Regions from separate parts of the Nocardioides marmoraquaticus genome, predicted to be linked through region 3. Evidence: predicted binding sites of a transcription regulator. Region 3 holds the regulator's gene; each other region holds the start of a gene.
What was found. Region 3 encodes LexA, which represses DNA repair genes until DNA is damaged. Its sites were predicted from a motif close to TCGAACANNTGTTCGA; they were not measured.
Positions count from the first base shown of each region.

Region 1: the regulator LexA is predicted to act here: its motif matches at 2,685-2,700, upstream of ACYU8I_RS01625 (HNH endonuclease signature motif containing protein).
Region 2: the regulator LexA is predicted to act here: its motif matches at 2,844-2,859, upstream of ACYU8I_RS10110 (HNH endonuclease signature motif containing protein).

Region 1 is NZ_BAAHAA010000002.1:16,738-22,004, forward strand. It holds gene ACYU8I_RS01620 (Nramp family divalent metal transporter) at 1-654, shown strand, start outside; gene ACYU8I_RS01625 (HNH endonuclease signature motif containing protein) at 1,150-2,655, opposite strand; gene ACYU8I_RS01630 (class I SAM-dependent methyltransferase) at 3,026-3,631, opposite strand; gene ACYU8I_RS01635 (single-stranded DNA-binding protein) at 3,755-4,156, shown strand; gene truA (tRNA pseudouridine(38-40) synthase TruA) at 4,075-4,917, opposite strand; gene ACYU8I_RS01645 (hypothetical protein) at 4,992-5,189, shown strand; gene ACYU8I_RS01650 (NAD(P)/FAD-dependent oxidoreductase) at 5,200-5,267, shown strand, end outside.
Region 2 is NZ_BAAHAA010000011.1:19,727-24,993, reverse strand. It holds gene ACYU8I_RS10120 (D-arabinono-1,4-lactone oxidase) at 54-1,301, shown strand; gene ACYU8I_RS10115 (hypothetical protein) at 1,298-1,483, opposite strand; gene ACYU8I_RS10110 (HNH endonuclease signature motif containing protein) at 1,586-2,830, opposite strand; gene ACYU8I_RS10105 (helix-turn-helix domain-containing protein) at 3,009-3,509, shown strand; gene ACYU8I_RS10100 (DUF6036 family nucleotidyltransferase) at 3,509-4,078, shown strand; gene ACYU8I_RS10095 (type I restriction-modification system subunit M) at 4,110-5,267, shown strand, end outside.
Region 3 is NZ_BAAHAA010000007.1:43,285-48,551, reverse strand. It holds gene ACYU8I_RS07140 (lysoplasmalogenase family protein) at 11-658, shown strand; gene ACYU8I_RS07135 (LysM peptidoglycan-binding domain-containing protein) at 797-1,150, opposite strand; gene lexA (transcriptional repressor LexA) at 1,440-2,195, shown strand; gene ACYU8I_RS07125 (fibronectin type III domain-containing protein) at 2,314-4,440, shown strand; gene ACYU8I_RS07120 (ATP-dependent DNA helicase) at 4,427-5,267, opposite strand, start outside.

The sequences.
Region 1 (5,267 bases), on a different contig from region 3:
ACCATCACGCTGGCGGCGTACGGCTACTGGCTGCGGGAGAAGGGGTGGAGCACACCGCAGTTCATGCGGGTGATGCGCCTCGACAACGGCGTCGCCTACTTCGTCACCGGGCTCTTCGTCGTCGCCACGCTGGTCGTCGGCGCCGAGCTGCTCTTCTCCGCCCAGATCGCCGTCGCCGAGGGCGACCGCGGGCTGCTCGACCTCGCCGAGGTGCTGCAGGACCGGTACGGCGAGGTGGCGGGCACCGTCTTCCTCGTCGGCTTCTGGGCCGCTGCGATGTCGTCGCTGGTCGGCGTGTGGAACGGCGTGAGCCTGATGTTCGCCGACTTCGTCGGTCACACCCGTCGCCTCGCCGAGGACGGCCCTTCCCGTCGCGCCGGCGGCACCTGGTACAAGGCCTACGTCCTGTGGCTGACCTTCCCGCCGATGATCATGCTGTTCCTCGGCCAGCCGGTCTGGCTGATCGTCGCCTACACCGTGCTCGGCGCCTTCTTCATGCCGTTCCTCGCGATCACGCTGCTGTGGCTGCTCAACACCGACCGCACCCCGGCCGAGTGGCGCAACCGCTGGCTGTCCAACGGCCTGATGGGCCTGTGCGCCGTGTTCTTCGTGGTGCTCTGCGTCATCGACCTCCGCAGCCGCTTCTTCTCCTGAGGGGGGTGCGACCGCAGCCCCCTCCGCTCCCTGAGGTGCGAGCGGAGCGAGCAAGCCGCTCCCTGAGGGGCGAGCGCAGCGAGCCCCCCGCTCCCTGAGGTGCGAGCGGAGCGAGCCTCAAAGGGGGCGAGGTACAGACAGGCCCGCTGCCCGCTCCCTGAGGTGCGAGCGGAGCGAGCCCCCCGCTCCCTGAGGGGCGAGCGCAGCGAGCCCCCCGCTCCCTGAGGTGCGAGCGCAGCGAGCCTCGGAGGGGCGGCGCCGGGCGCGCCGGCTCCCCGCCTCCTCAGGCGCGAGCGCAGCCAGCCTCGGAGGGGCGGCGCCGGGCGCGCCGGCTCCCCGCCTCCTCAGGCGCGAGCGCAGCCAGCCTCGAAAGGGGGCGAGGTGCAGACGGGCCCACTGCCCGCTCCCTGAGGTGCGAGCGGAGCGAGCCTCGAAGGGGCGGCGCTGGGCGCGCCGGTAGCCCGGCCACCGGGTGGGTGGCCGGGTCAGCGGGCCTCAGCGGCTGAGTGGTGCTCGGCTGCGGGGGATGACGACGTAGGTGTGTCCGGTGGGGCTGGTCCAGGTGTAGCTGCCGTGGGGGTCTCGCCGGTAGGTCCAGTCGTGGTGGGTCTTGGCGTTGTGGTGGCGCCGGCACAGCGGGGCAAGGTTGGCCGGCCTGGTCTGGCCGGGTGGTCCGCCGCTGTCATCGTCGGGGCCCGGTGGGACGTAGGGGTCGATGTGGTCGAGGTCGCAGCGTCGTGAGTCTCGGCGGCAGCCGGGGAAGACGCAGTGGGCGTCGCGGAGGACGACCTGATCATGCATGAGCGGTGGCGGGTCGTGACAGTCGACGGCGGGGTCGCCGCCGAGGTCGATGGGCCGGAGTGCGATGACGGGTGCGTCGATGGCTTGTCGGGCGAGCCAGGCCCGTACGCCGTCCCCGGTGGTCGAAGAGGTTGCGTCCGTCGTCCTGGTGGTCGAGGAGTTTGCGCAGCAACCGTCTCGAGACCCCCCGGCCATCACCTCCCTGACCCGCACGCGGCCGCCGTGAGCGGCGCGGCGGCGGACCCACGCGGCGAGCTGCTGGGCGGAGACCGCGCCGCGGCTCTCCTCAACGTAGGTGCCGTGCTCAGTGTCGAGGTCAGTGGGAGTGAGGTGCACGACGAGGTCGACGTCGGCGGGTGCACCGGGGTCACGGTTGGTGGTGCGGCCCGACATCAGGTCGAGAGCGTGCTGCGGGTCGGCCAGGATCCCCACGGCGGTCGCGCGTCGGATGTCGCGGTTGCTGGTGTCGCCGAGGTCCCTGAGGTCGGCGGCGATCCGGGAGACGGTGGCGTCGAGGAGATCGGCGTCGTCGGCGTCGAGGGTCATGTTCACGTCGACCACCCCGGGGGCGCGGTGGTCGCGGCGCAGCCACACGCCGCGCCGGGTGGCGGCGGCTTCCTCGTCCGCGACGGCGCGGTCGGGGTCGGCGGTCAGCCGGGCCTCGTGGATCAGCCGGGCGGCGTCGACGGCGGCGATCTTCTGCGGGACGGCGGTGACGAGCCGGTCGGCGTGCAGCGCGGCGTCGTAGGTCAGGTCGTGGGTCTCCCGGCTGATCTGACGTGCCAGCCACACCGGCACCCGTCCCTCCTGGGTCAGCGCCCACAGCCGGGGGAGCCGGAAGGCGAGCTCGAGGGCGTCGCCGAGGAGCTGGCGGGCGTGGTCCTGGGACCGGTCGAGCGCCGCACCGAGCTCGAGCGGCGCGAGCGGGTGCACCAGCGGCGCACCCGGGCCGGCGATCGGGACAAGCGCCCTGGACTCGTCGGTGGCGAGCAGGCCCGGCTCGCCCCAGCCCGCGTAGTCAGCCACGACGCCGTCGGCATCGACCTCGGCCGGGTGGGCCAGCGCCCACTGCACCGCCATCCAGATCTGCTTCGCGCAGGCGGCGTGCTCCTCGGTGCGGGCGGTCTGGAGCTCGTCGATGATCGCTGCCCGCACGTCGACGTGTGCCGTGTCGGCGGTGTCGAGAGGCGCGGTCTTCATGACTGGAGTCTACCGCTTGGCACTGACAATCGAACAGGTGATCGACACCATGTGGACGGGCAGCGGCCCAGGGTGGTAGGCGCCTTGGTGGGTCTCGAGGCTCGTCGCTTGCGCTCCTCGCTCCTCGACCACCCAGGTCGGCGCTCTTCGCACCTCGACCACCCCAGAGCTGACGGCGCCCTCGCACCTCGACCACCCAGGGCGGCCGGCGCAGCTCGCGCACGGGATCCCGCAGAGGGCAGGGGTGGTCGAGGTGCCCGAGCCCCCGGGCGAGGGCCTCGAGACCCGCACCCGAGGACGTCGCGCTGCGCCGACTCGCGCGACCCGGTGATGCCCACCGCACCTGCCCGCTCCGGCTGGTGCGGGCAGACTAGGCCTCGGGGGCGCGGGCCTCCAGCACCCGGAACCCCTTGGCGCTGGCGAGCTTCTCCGTCGGCCAGCCCTGCTCGGCCAGCCACCGCGCGAGCGGGTCGGAGCCGAGGTTCTTGCCGACCACGAGCAGCGCCCGGCCGCCGGGCCGCAGCCGCGGGAGCCACTGCAGCAGCAGGGCGTGCAGCGCCTCCTTGCCGATGCGGATCGGGGGGTTCGACCAGATCTCGTCGAAGGTGCGGTCGGGGTCGACCGTGTCGGGCGTGCCGGCCTCGACCCGGTCGGCGACGCCGAGGGTGGCGGCGTTCTCGCGGGTGAGCAGCAGCGCGCGCTCGTTGACGTCGACCGCGGTGACCCGCACCTCCGGGACGGCGACCGCGACGGCGAGGCCGATGACGCCGTAGCCGCAGCCGAGGTCGAGCACCTCGCGCGCCTCGGTCGGCGGGCCGACCTCGCGCAGCAGCACGCCCGTGCCAGTGTCGAGCCGACCCTGGGCGAAGACGCCGGAGCCGGTGGTCAGCTCGAGCCAGTGGCCCCACACGTCGGCGCGGAGCGGCAGCCTCCGGAACGGCGCCGACGGGTCGGCGCTGTAGTAGTGCTCGGCCACCAACCTGCTCCTCCCGCGGGGACGTCGGACCGGTTCGCGTCCACAGGCCCGTCGGCGGCTCACCTTTCCACACCTCGGCCCGGCCACCTCACGGGTGTCCGTGCGGCGGCGTGCACTACCGCCATGCCCGACACCACCGACGCCCCTCCCGCCGACGACCCGCAGACCGCCCCGCTCAACGAGGTGCGGCTGCGTGGCCGCGTCTCGGTCGAGCCCGAGAGCCGCGAGCTGCCGAGCGGCGACCGCCTCGTCACCCTCCGCCTCGTCGTCGACCGTCCCCGCCGCCCCGACGACACCGGCCGGCGGGTCGACGTGATCGACGTGGCGTGCTGGACCCGCCGCACCCAGCGCACCGCGGGCCGGCTCCGACCCGGTGACGTCGTCGAGGTGGAGGGGGCGCTGCGGCGTCGCTTCTTCGCCGCGGGCGGGGCCCGGACCAGTCGCTACGAGGTCGAGGCGTCGGGCCTGACGCGCACGGCCCGGGTCTCACGGGCGCGGGCCGCCAGCTCCTCGGCGGCGGGGTAGGCGACGTGCTCGAGCACCAGGCCGTGGGGCGCGACAACGGTGACGGCGGGGTCGCGCACGGCAGCCCGCAGCACCTCCCCCGCCCACGCCACGGGCCGCCGGCCCTCCCCGACGGTGAGCAGGCAGCCGACCAGCGAGCGCACCATGCTGTGGCAGAAGGCGTCGGCCCGCACGGTGGCCTCCAGCAGGCCGTCGGCGCGGCGCGACCAGCCGAGCTCGAGCAGGCAGCGCACCGTGGTCGCGCCCTCGCGCCGCTTGCAGAACGCCGCGAAGTCGTGCTCGCCCAGGAGCAGCGTCGACGCCTCCCGTAGCGCGTCGAGGTCGAGCGGTCGCGGCCAGACCAGCACGTGCTGCCGCGCCAACGGGTCGACGGCCTCGGGGCGGTCGGCGACCCGGTAGGCGTAGCGTCGCCAGAGCGCGGAGAACCTCGCGTCGAACCCCTCCGGCGCCACCTGCACCCGGTGCACCCGCACGTCGGGATCGAGCACTCCGTCGAGCCGCCGCCGCAGGGCCTCGACACCCTGCTCGCGCCGGGTGGCGGCCGCCTCGAGACGGTCGTCGTCGAGGTCGACGTGGCAGACCTGCCCGCGGGCGTGCACGCCGGTGTCGGTGCGGCCGGCGACCGTCAGCTCGGTGCCCGAGGTCCGCAGCACGGTGTCGAGCGCCCGCTCGAGCTCGCCCTGCACCGTGCGCAGGCCGGGCTGGCGGGCCCAGCCGTGGAAGTCGGAGCCGTCGTAGGCGAGGTCGAGGCGCAGCCGCACCGCGCCAACCTATCGCCGGCGGAGGACCCGAGAACGGCTGGGGAGCAGGGCACCGCGCGGGCTACCGTCCGGCCGTGGAGCCGACCCGCCCCCTCCGCGAGCGGCTGGCCGAAGCCGACCCATCGGCCATGCGCGCCCGCGACCGGCTGCGCGTGCTGCGGGCGACCCTCGGCGTGATCGACGGTGCCGAGGCGGTGCTCCCGACCGCGCGCGGCGGCTGCGGGCCGGGGCCGCGGTGCTGCGGACCTTCCTCGAGGGGTGAGCGCGCCTGATGATGGGCGCATGACCTCTCCGTTGATCGTGGTCTGCGCGCCCGACCACGCCGACGACCTGGCGGTGCCGCTGGCCCG
Region 2 (5,267 bases), on a different contig from region 3:
CGTCGGTCGAGCCTGTCGAGACCATCCCTTCTCCCACGAGGTTGGATAGCGACGTGCACACCAACTGGTCGCAGACCGTGACGTACGCCGCCGCCGAGGTGGTGGCGCCGACCAGCGTCGAGGAGCTGCAGGAGGTGGTCGCCAGGTCGATGTCGGTCAAGGCGCTGGGCTCGAAGCACTCCTTCTCGCTCGTCGCCGACACCGAGGGCACGCAGGTGCGGGTCGACCGGCTGCCTGCGGACGTCTCGATCGACCGCGACGCGAGCACGGTGCGCTCGTCGGCCGGCCTGACCCACGCCCAGCTCTCGACCGCGCTCTACGAGCAGGGGCTCGCGCTGCGCAACCTCGCCTCGCTGCCGCACATCTCGGTCGCGGGCGCCATCCAGACCGGCACCCACGGCTCCGGTGTTTCCAACGCCGGCCTGCACTCCTCGGTGACGTCGCTGGAGTACGTCGCCCCCGGCGGCGAGCTGCGCGTCGTACGCCGCGGCGACCCCGACTTCGACGCCGTCGTGGTCGGGCTCGGCGCGTTCGGCGTCATCACCCACGTGACGCAGCAGGTCGTGCCGACCTTCGAGGTGGCGCAGACGGTGCACGAGCAGGTGCCGTGGCAGGCGCTGCTGCCGGTGCTCGAGGACGTGCTGAGCAGCGGATACTCGGTCAGCCTCTTCACCGACTACGCCGGCGACTCCGTCGGCCAGGTGTGGGTCAAGCAGCGCGTCGACGACCCCGGTCGCGACGCCGTCACGTCGCTGGGTGGTCTCGCCGCGACCCGCACGCTGCACCCGCTGCCCGACACCGCCGCCGACAGCGTCAACGACCAGCTCGGCAACCCCGGCCCGTCGCACCAGCGGCTGCCGCACTTCCGCGAGGACTTCACGCCGAGCAAGGGCGAGGAGATCCAGTCGGAGTACTTCGTGCCGGTCTCGGAGGGCGTGGCCGCGCTCGAGGCCCTGCGTGGCCTGAGCGGCCTGGTCACGCCGGCGCTCTTCGTCGCCGAGGTACGCCGCATCGCGCCCGACCCCGCCTGGCTCAGCCCGTCGGGCGAGCGCGACAGCCTGGCGCTCCACTTCACCTGGAAGCGCGACCCCGAGCGCGTCGAGCGGGTCCTGCACGACGTCGAGGCCGCCCTGCTCCCGCTGGGGGCGCGCCCGCACTGGGGCAAGGTCTTCGTCGCCGACCACGCGACGCTGGCGGCGGCGTACCCGCGCCTGGGCGACTTCGCCGCCCTCGTCGCCGAGCGCGACCCCGACCGGGTCTTCGCCAACGCCTTCCTCGACCGGGTGCTGGGTCGGGTCTAGGCGGCCCGCTTCGCCTGCTTCTTGGTGACGGGCGTGCCGTCGAGCGTCACGAGGCGGCGCTTTCGCACCGTGTAGCCGTCGGGCAGGGTGCCGTCCTTCAGCATCCGGATCGGGCAGCTCTTGCACCGCGGCTTGTCGACGCAGCACTTCACCTTCGGCGTCCTCGCCTTGCCCTTGCCCACGCGTCCTGTCTAGCAACGGCGTGGGCGCGTACAGGGCTGGTCGAGGCGCGAGGGCCGCCAGGCCCGAGCCGCGAGGCCCGGCGACGGGCGCGCAGCCCGCACTCACGCCGGGCTCCTCATGACGAACGACACCGACCCGTCGGGGCGCCACTCGTGCCGGTAGCGGTGGTCGTGGACGCGGCGGTGGTGCCAGTGACAGAGCGGGATGGCGTCGGCGAGGTCGGTGCGCCCGCCGTGCGACCAGGCGGTGCGGTGGTGGAGCTCGCACCAGGCCACGGGGCGGTCGCACCCGGCGGCGGCGCAGTGGCGGTGGGTGACGGCGACGGCGGTGCGCTGGGTGTCGTTGAACAGGCGGGACGAGCGGCCGAGGTCGAGCACCCGGGAGGCCCCGCCGAGGGTCTTGTCAAGCACGGCGGGCATCAGTGAGGCGTTGCAGGCCAGGCGTCGGGCCTGGCCTGCCGATATCGGCTGGTCGGTGTCGATGCCGGCGGCGCGGAGGGCGCCTCGGAGCGACTCGATGCTCATCGTGACGACGACCTGGGCGCTGGTGGCGCCGGTGAGGTGGTCGGTGGGGAGGTGCTCGACGAGTGTGGCGAGCGCGATGCCGCGCGCGTGGTCGGGGCTGGTGTGCTCAGTGCCGCGGGTGCGGCGCGGGGCGGCCATGGCCTCGACCATCTTCTTGAGCATCGCGGCCTGCAGCTGGGGGAGCGTGAAGCGTCCGGTCACGGTGCCGTCGCCGTTGTCGTGGAAGCTGAGCGAGGTCGCGGCGTAGGCGCGGTCTTCCTCCTCGGTGACCTGCGCGTCCTCCTCGGCGTCGACGACGGCCTCGTCGGGCTCCACCTCCGCGAGGACCCGTCGCGCCAGTCGCCGCAGCTGGTCGGGCTTGCAGCGCCTCGCCTCGGCGACGAGCCGGGACTCGCAGCGCAGCCGCTCGGCGTCGGTCAGTCGCGTGGGGAGCCGGTCGAGGGCGCGGGTGATGACAGTGGCATGGGCTGTCGAGACGTCACCCTCCCCGAGGGCGGTGGCGGTAGGGCCGGCAGGTGAGCGGTCGAGGTCGGTGGCCAGCCGGGTCTCGCGCGCGGCGTCGGCGCCGCTCGTGCGGGTCTCGCGCGCAGCCCAGGCGCCGGTGCTGGGCAGCCCGACCGCGGCGGCGGTCTGCTGCGCTTCGGCGGCAGCGATCACCCGCAGTCGCGCAGCGTCCAGCCGCCGCTGCGAGCGCTCGATGCTGCGAAGCGCCGCTGTCGGATCGTTCGGCGAGGATGCGAGTGGCAGCAGCCGGTCGAGGCAGGTGTGGAGCAGCGCGAGCTCGGCGAGCAACGGCTCGGCGAGGTCGGGGGCCGCGGTCATGCAAATGATGATATCGAACAAGTGTTCGAAAAGCCAGACCCTCGCATCCGGGGTGGTCGAACCCGCCAGGTACGGGCCACGGTGAACGGCGGCGGACGAGGAGGCGTCTCGCGAGTCGAGGAAGACGGTCGACGTGTATAGCACACAGTGCTATACATCGGTCATGAACCCTGCTGAGGTGCTCCGCACGGCGCTGCGGCAGGCAGGGATGACGCAGACGGCCCTCGCCCGCGTCAGCGGGGTGCACCAATCGACGATCGCCCAGATCCTGTCTGGACGGCGCACGGCCAGCGACGAGATGCTCGAGCGGCTCCTCGGGTGCACGGGGTTCGTGCTCCGCGTCGTCCGTGAGCCGGTGCGTCCGGCGTTGACCCGGTCGGAGAGCCGGTCGTGGCGGCTGCACCGGGAGATCTCTGTACGCCTGGATGGCCCCATCCTCGAGCAGTGGATTCCCACCCTGAAGGCGAACCTCGCCCGGTTGACCGCCGGGGTCCGGGGCGAGCCCCATCGAAGCAACCTGGAGCATTGGCGTGCGGTCATAGAGGAGCGCGACCTTGTGGCACTCCGGCGCGTCCTGACGGGCCTCGACCGTCACAGCATCGAGATGCGTGAGGTCTCACCCTGCGCCGGTCTCCTCGACGAGCACGACCGCGGACTCGCCCTGGCCGTGGCCGGCTGATGCGGCGCGACCAGCTCGAGCACGCTATCCGGACCGCCTGTCAGATCATCGGCCACGACGAGGTCATCGTGGTCGGCTCGCAGGCCATCCTCGGGTCGTACGACGAGACCGACCTGCCGCCGCTGGCGACCATGTCCATGGAGGTCGACGTGCTGCCGATGGGCGCGGACACGGAGGAGACGACCCGCCTCGCCGACCGCATCGACGGTGTCGCCGGTGAGCTGTCCCAGTTCGAGCAGACGCACGGTTTCAGCATCGACGGCGTCGACCTCTCCACGTCGATCCTGCCCGCGGCCTGGCGTGAGCGCCTGGTCGAGGTGAATGGTCCGCTGACCGAGGCGCCCGGCACGGGCCGGCGCTGCACCGGATGGTGCCTCGACGTGCACGACCTTTGTGTCGCCAAGATGTGCGCGCATCGCACGAAAGACCGCAACTTCGTCCGCGCCCTTCTCGACGCGGGACTCGTCGAGGCCGAGGTGCTCACCAGTCGCCTGCAGCAGGTCGACGGGGTTCATGCGGCCGCGGTGACGCTCGCCCGCGACTGGCTCGAGAGCTGGAGCCGATCGTGAAGACCGAGGACAACGCAAGGAGGACTGGTTCGTGAGCAACCTGGGCAGCTTCGTGTGGGGCATCGCCGACCAGCTGAGGGGGGTCTACAAGCCCCACCAGTACGGCAACATCATCCTGCCGATGACGATCCTGCGCCGGCTCGACTGCCTGATGGAGCCGTCGCGGGCGCGGATGCGAGAGCTGGCCGCCCAGCACGACAACCCCACCCTGCTGGCCACCAAGGTGAAGAAGGAGTGCGGGCTCTCCTTCCACAACACCTCGGAGTACGACCTCGCGCGGCTCGTCGCCGACCCCGACGGCCTCGCCGCCAACCTGCTCGACTACCTGGGGCGCTTCTCGCCCAACATCGACGTCTTCGAGCGCTTCAAGTTCGAGACCGAGGTCGCGACCTTGGCGGAGAAGAACCGGCTGCTCCTCGTCGTGCGGCAGTTCGCCGAGATCGACCTGCACCCCGACGTCGTGCCCAACGCCGAGATGGGCGACCTCTTCGAGGAGCTCATCCGCAAGTTCGCGGAGGCCTCCAACGAGGAGGCGGGCGAGCACTTCACGCCCCGCGACGCGATCCGGCTGATGGTCGAGCTGCTCTTCGCCGAGGACGACGAGGCGCTGACGCAGGGCTCGGTCATCCGCACCGTCTACGACCCGACCGCGGGCACCGGCGGCATGCTCTCGGTCGCCGAGGACCACCTGACGGCGCTGAACCCCGACGCGCGGTTGGTGATGTACGGCCAGGAGATCAACGACCAGTCCTACGCCATCTGCAAGTCTGACCTGATCGCGAAGGGCCAGGAGGCCGGCAACATCCGGCTCGGCGACACGCTCGCCCAGGACCTCTTCGCCGACAAGACCTTCGACTACGGGATGTCGAACCCGCCGTACGGCGTCGACTGGAAGGCTTCCGCCGACGCGATCAAGGCCGAGCGCGCCGCCACCGGCACGCACGGGCGCTTCGGGCCCGGGCTTCCGAAGATCGGTGACGGGCAGATGCTGTTCCTGACCCATCTGGCCCACAAGATGCGGCCGACCCACCAGGGCGGCGGTCGCGCCGGCATCGTGCTCAACGGCTCGCCGCTGTTCAACGGCGCCGCGGGGTCGGGGGAGTCGGAGATCCGGCGCTACCTGCTGGAGAACGACCTGGTCGAGGCGATCGTCGCGCTGCCGACCAACATGTTCTACAACACCGGCATC
Region 3 (5,267 bases):
GACTGCGCGCATGGGCCACCCGCTCGCCGTGACGATGACCGACGCCTGGCTCGCCGGGCGACCGGAGCCGTGGGCGCGACGCGCGCGGCGAGTCACCAAGCCGACCCTCGTGCCCCTGGCTGCGCGACAGCTCGCTGCGCGACCTGACGGCCCGCTCATCCGCCACATGAGGGTCGCCCTCGTCGCCGGCTGGGCCGGCGACGTCGCCCTGCTCGGCGAGGGTCGACGGCCCTTCCTCCTCGGCCTCGGCTCCTTCGCCGCCGGCCACGCCGCGTGCCTCGCCGGGCTGCTGCGCCACCGCTCGCACCAGCCACCGGTGGGGCCGCTGCCCCTCGCCGTGCTCGCCGTGGGGACGTCGCTGGGTCCGCTGCTCGCGCACGCTGCGGCCCGCCGGGAGCCGGGACTGGGCGCGCCCGTCGCGGCGTACGCCGCCCTGCTCATCGCCGCCGCAGCCGCCGCCACGCACCTGGACGACGACCTGCCCAGTGGGGCTCGCTCACGGCTCGCGGCGGGCGGGGTGCTCTTCCTCATGAGCGACGGGGTGCTCGGCGCGCGCACCTTCGTCCTCGACGGTCCGGCCCCCTGGGCGGAACGCGCCGTGATGCTGACCTACGCCGCGGCCCAGTGGCTGCTCGCGGCGGGCGCGGCGCGCTGCTGAGGCGACCGACGGCCCCCGGACGTGCGAAGGGGGTGGGCTCCGTCCGGACGGAACCCACCCCACTTCTCCCCTGGCGCTGCCGGTCTGGGTCGAGGAGACCGTCTGCGCCGCAAGCGGCCCGTGGCGGACGGGCCGGGCTCAGCCGCGGGGAACGGCCAGGCGCTGACCTACGGAGATCTCGGCACCCGGGAGGGAGTTGAGCTCCTGGATCCGCAGCACCATCTCACGGACCTCGCCCGGCGCGGCGACCGAGGCCGCGATGTCGTACAGCGTGTCGCCCGTCTGCACCTCGACGACTCCCACCGGCTCGGTGGTGCCGCCCCCGTCGGTGAGCGTGGCCGTGGCCCAGGAGCCGCCGACCGTCAGCATCAGGGCCAGCAGCACGCCCAGGAAGGTCAGCGTCAGGACCGCGCGACCGCGGCGGGTCAGGCGGACCCGGACGGGCATCGTGCCGCGACCCATGGTGTGGGGGCTGATCGTCATCGTGCTCATCGCTCTACCTCGCTCGGGGAAAGTGCTCGGCCCTGGTGGCCGAGCGTGGAGGGCGACCCCTGCTGTCGTGACTGCTGTCTAGTCGCGACCACCGACAAGGTGGATCCGACCGGCAGCGGTTCGAACATGTGTACGAGCGTAGAACGTCTGTTCGAACGATGCAAGAGGTCGGACCCGCGTTGTGACGACCCGTTGCCAGCGAGCTGCTCGCACACGTGCGGCCGCGCCACGACGACACGCTTCGAACATGTGTTTGAAGTCGACCCGGTCGAGCACTAGCGTGCGGCGCATGTCACGGCAGAGCTCCCGACGCACGGGCGAGACCACCCCCACCGACCGCGGCTCGGTCTCCGAGCTGCCCGACTCCGCGCCCGACCTGACGGGGTTGACCCCTCGCCAGCAGCGGATCCTCAACGTGCTGCGCGAGTCGATCGAGAAGCGCGGCTACCCGCCGAGCATCCGCGAGATCGGCAACCTCGTCGGGCTCACGAGCTCCTCGAGCGTCGCCCACCAGCTGCGCGTCCTCGAGCAGAAGGGGTTCATCCGCCGCGACCCCAACCGCCCTCGTGCCCTCGAGGTGTTCATCCCCGAGCTGATGGCGGCCCGCCGCGCGATCGCCAGCGCCGACGAGGCGCCCTTCGACCCCACGGGGATCGGGGACGCGGCGCCCGAGGCGACCCAGGTCCCGCTGCTCGGCCGTATCGCGGCCGGCGTGCCGATCCTGGCCGAGGAGCAGGTCGAGGAGGTCATGCCGCTGCCCCGCTCGCTGGTCGGCGACGGCGAGCTCTTCCTGCTCGAGGTCAGCGGCGACTCCATGATCGACGCCGCGATCTGCCACGGCGACTACGTCGTGGTGCGCAAGGAGCAGACGGCCGAGAACGGCGACATCGTCGCCGCACTGCTCGACGGGGAGGCCACCGTCAAGACCCTGCAGCGCCGCGGCGGCACGCCGTGGCTGCTGCCGCACAACGACGCCTACGACCCGATCGACGGCACCCACGCCACGATCCTCGGCAAGGTCACCGCCGTGCTCCGTCGCGTCTGACCCCACGCGTCCCACCGGTCCGGCCGGCGCCCCGCACCGGGAGCGCCGGCCGGTCATCCGCCTCACCAATTTCCGACATTCCGGACGCAACTAGGTCCTTTCGGGTCATCATCTCGGGGTGATCCACCCCGTGCTGACCCGCGGAGCGGCCGTCCTCGCCGCTCTGGCCCTCGGACTCGCGTGCGTGCCCGAGCTGGCCGACGCCGGTTCGGCTGTCGCGCAGGCCGGCTCCGGTCCGACCACAACCACGACCACGACCACGACCGGCGAAGCGTCCGTCGAGCAGGCCGCAGCCGCTCCCGATCGCGCTGAGTACGACGAGATCCTGCCGCGGTCCCTGTCGGGCGAGCAGCTGCTCGCGCGGCGCGGCGACCTCGTGCCCGAGGTCGCCGAGCGCAACGCGATGTCGCCGGGCCGGCTCGCCCAGCTGCTGCGCGACGAGACCGTCCGGGTGTCGGTCGAGGGGCACGTCTACGTGGTGGAACCGGCGTTCGAGGCTCCGCAACGGGCCGCGGCGACCGTTCGCGGGTCCACGACCCAGCAGGCCGAGGCCGGCAGCACGCTGGGCAGCGTCCCCACGCCCGGGGTCGTCGACCCGACGCAGGACGCGCTCTCGCTGCAGAGCAGGCCGGGAGCCTCCCGCACGATCTTCCTCGACGTCGACGGGGCCGACGTGAGCGGCACGACGTGGAACACCGCGGTGCCCAACGGCAACCACCCGGGCTTCAACCAGTCCGGCAGCGACCCGGCCACCTTCGACGCGGCCGAGCTCGCCTTCGTCCGGCAGGTGTGGCGCCAGGTCGCCGAGACCTACGCGCCGTTCGACGTCAACGTCACCACCCGCGACCCCGGCAGGGACGCGTGGACGCGCACCGGCACCGCTGACACCACCTACGGCAGCCGGGTGGTGCTCACCAGCTCCACGGCGGCGCAGTCGGCGCTGTGCGGCGACTGCGCCGGCGTCGCGGGCCTGAACACCTTCGGCAAGGTCGACGCCAACGCCTACTACCAGCCGGCGTGGGTCTTCGTCACGGACTTCGCGCGCACCGCGCCGACCATCGTGGCTCAGACGGTGTCCCACGAGGTCGGCCACAACGTCGGTCTCGACCACGACGGCGGTCCCGACCAGAACGGGGTGGTCCAGGAGTACACCTTCGGCAGCAGGCGCTGGGGCCCGATCATGGGCGGCGGCACGCAGCGGGCCGTCAGCCACTGGAGCAGGGGCGAGTACGGCGGCGCGACAAACACCGAGGACGACCTCGCGATCATCACCCGGAACAACCTGCCCCTGGTCCAGGACGACCACGCCGACAGTCCCGGTTCCGCGACCGACCTCGGGGCCTCGACGTCGTACGACGTCGAGGGCGTCATCAGCACGCGCAACGACGTCGACGTCTTCCGGGTCGACGTGGCGTGCACGCTCTCGCTCGACGCCCGCGCCAACGGCATCGGTCCCCAGGGCACGCTCGACGTCCGGCTCGACCTGCTCTCGAGTGCCGGGACGCAGCTGGCGTCGAACGCGCCCACCACCACCCACTCCCAGACCTGGGACACCGCCACGGGGTCCTGGCGGACGATCGGCATGGACGCCGCGCTCACCACGTCGCTTCCCCCCGGCACCTACTTCCTGCGCGTCGACGGCTCGGGCTCGGGCAGCGCGACCAACCGGGACATGCTCGGCTGGAGCGACTACGGGAGCCTCGGGCGCTACCGCCTCACCGCCACCAGCTGCGACGCACCGGCCCTCCCGTCGCCGACGCCGACGGCAACGCCCAGCGACTCCCCATCGCCCGAGGACCCGAGCACGACACCTTCCTCCACCCCGTCCTCGACGCCATCCGCGACGCCCGCTACCGGCACTCCGTCCGCAGACGCCCCGGTGACCTCGTCCCCGTCGGCGCCGCCCACCAGCACGCCCACCAGCACGCCCGCCAGCGCGCCGGGCGCCCCCGTCATGGGAGCGGCCGGCTCCGGCCGACGGGGCGGCACGGTGTCGGTGACGCTGCGGTGGTCGCCCCCCACAGCACTGGGCGGCAGCCCCCTGACCGGCTACCGCATCACGGCCTCGCGGCTGGACTCGCGCAACCGGGTGGTGCGCCGCTACACGACCCCGCTGGTCTCCCCGAGCCGGACCGCGGTCGAGGTGCGGCTGCCCAAGGGGCGCTACCGCCTCGTGGTGCAGGCCGTGAACCCGGCCGGCACCTCCCCCGCCTCGGCACCGTCGAGGATCGTCACCGCCCGCTGACCCTCGCCGGTGCGGCGGAGCCGGCGAGGCGACGCAGCGCCTGCCGGACCACGGCGCCGTCGTGGGTCTGCCACATCGGCGGCAGGCTGGCCCTCAGGAAGCCGCCGTAGCGTGCGGTGACCAGCCGGGGGTCGAGGACCGCGACGACGCCGCGGTCGGACGTCGTGCGGATCAGCCGACCCGACCCCTGCGCCAGCAGCAGCGCCGCGTGGGTGGCGGCGACCTGCATGAACCCGTTGCCGCCCCGCTGGTCGACCGCCCGCTGACGGGCGGAGAGCAGCGGGTCGTCGGGCCGCGGGAACGGCACCCGGTCGACGATGACGAGCGAGCAGGTCTCCCCCGGGACGTCGAGGCCCTGCCACAGCCCCAGGGTGCCGAAGAGATTGGTGTGCGGGTCCTCCACGAACTGTCGCGTCAGCTCGGGCAGCTGCGCCTCCCCCTGCGCCAGGGTGGTCAGGTGCGGCAGCGCGTCGCGCACGTGCTCGGCCGCGGCCTGGGCCGCCCGACGGCTCGAGAACAGCCCGAGGGTGCGGCCGTCGGCGGCGTCGACCAGCTCGGTGATCTCGTCGAGCTGGGCGGGCCCGAGCCCGTCGCGCCCGGGGGGCGGGAGGTGCCGGGCGACGTAGAGGATGCCCTGGCGGGGGTAGTCGAAGGGCGACCCGACGTCGAGCGCGGCCCAGGGCTCCCCCTCGCGGTCCTCGTCGGTGACGGCCGGGCCGGCGGCGACGACCCGCTCCCGTGGCCACAGCCCGAGGGAGGCCGCCACGGCGTCGAAGTCGCCGCCGAGCTTGAGGGTCGCGGAGGTCATGACGACCGTCTTGTCGGCC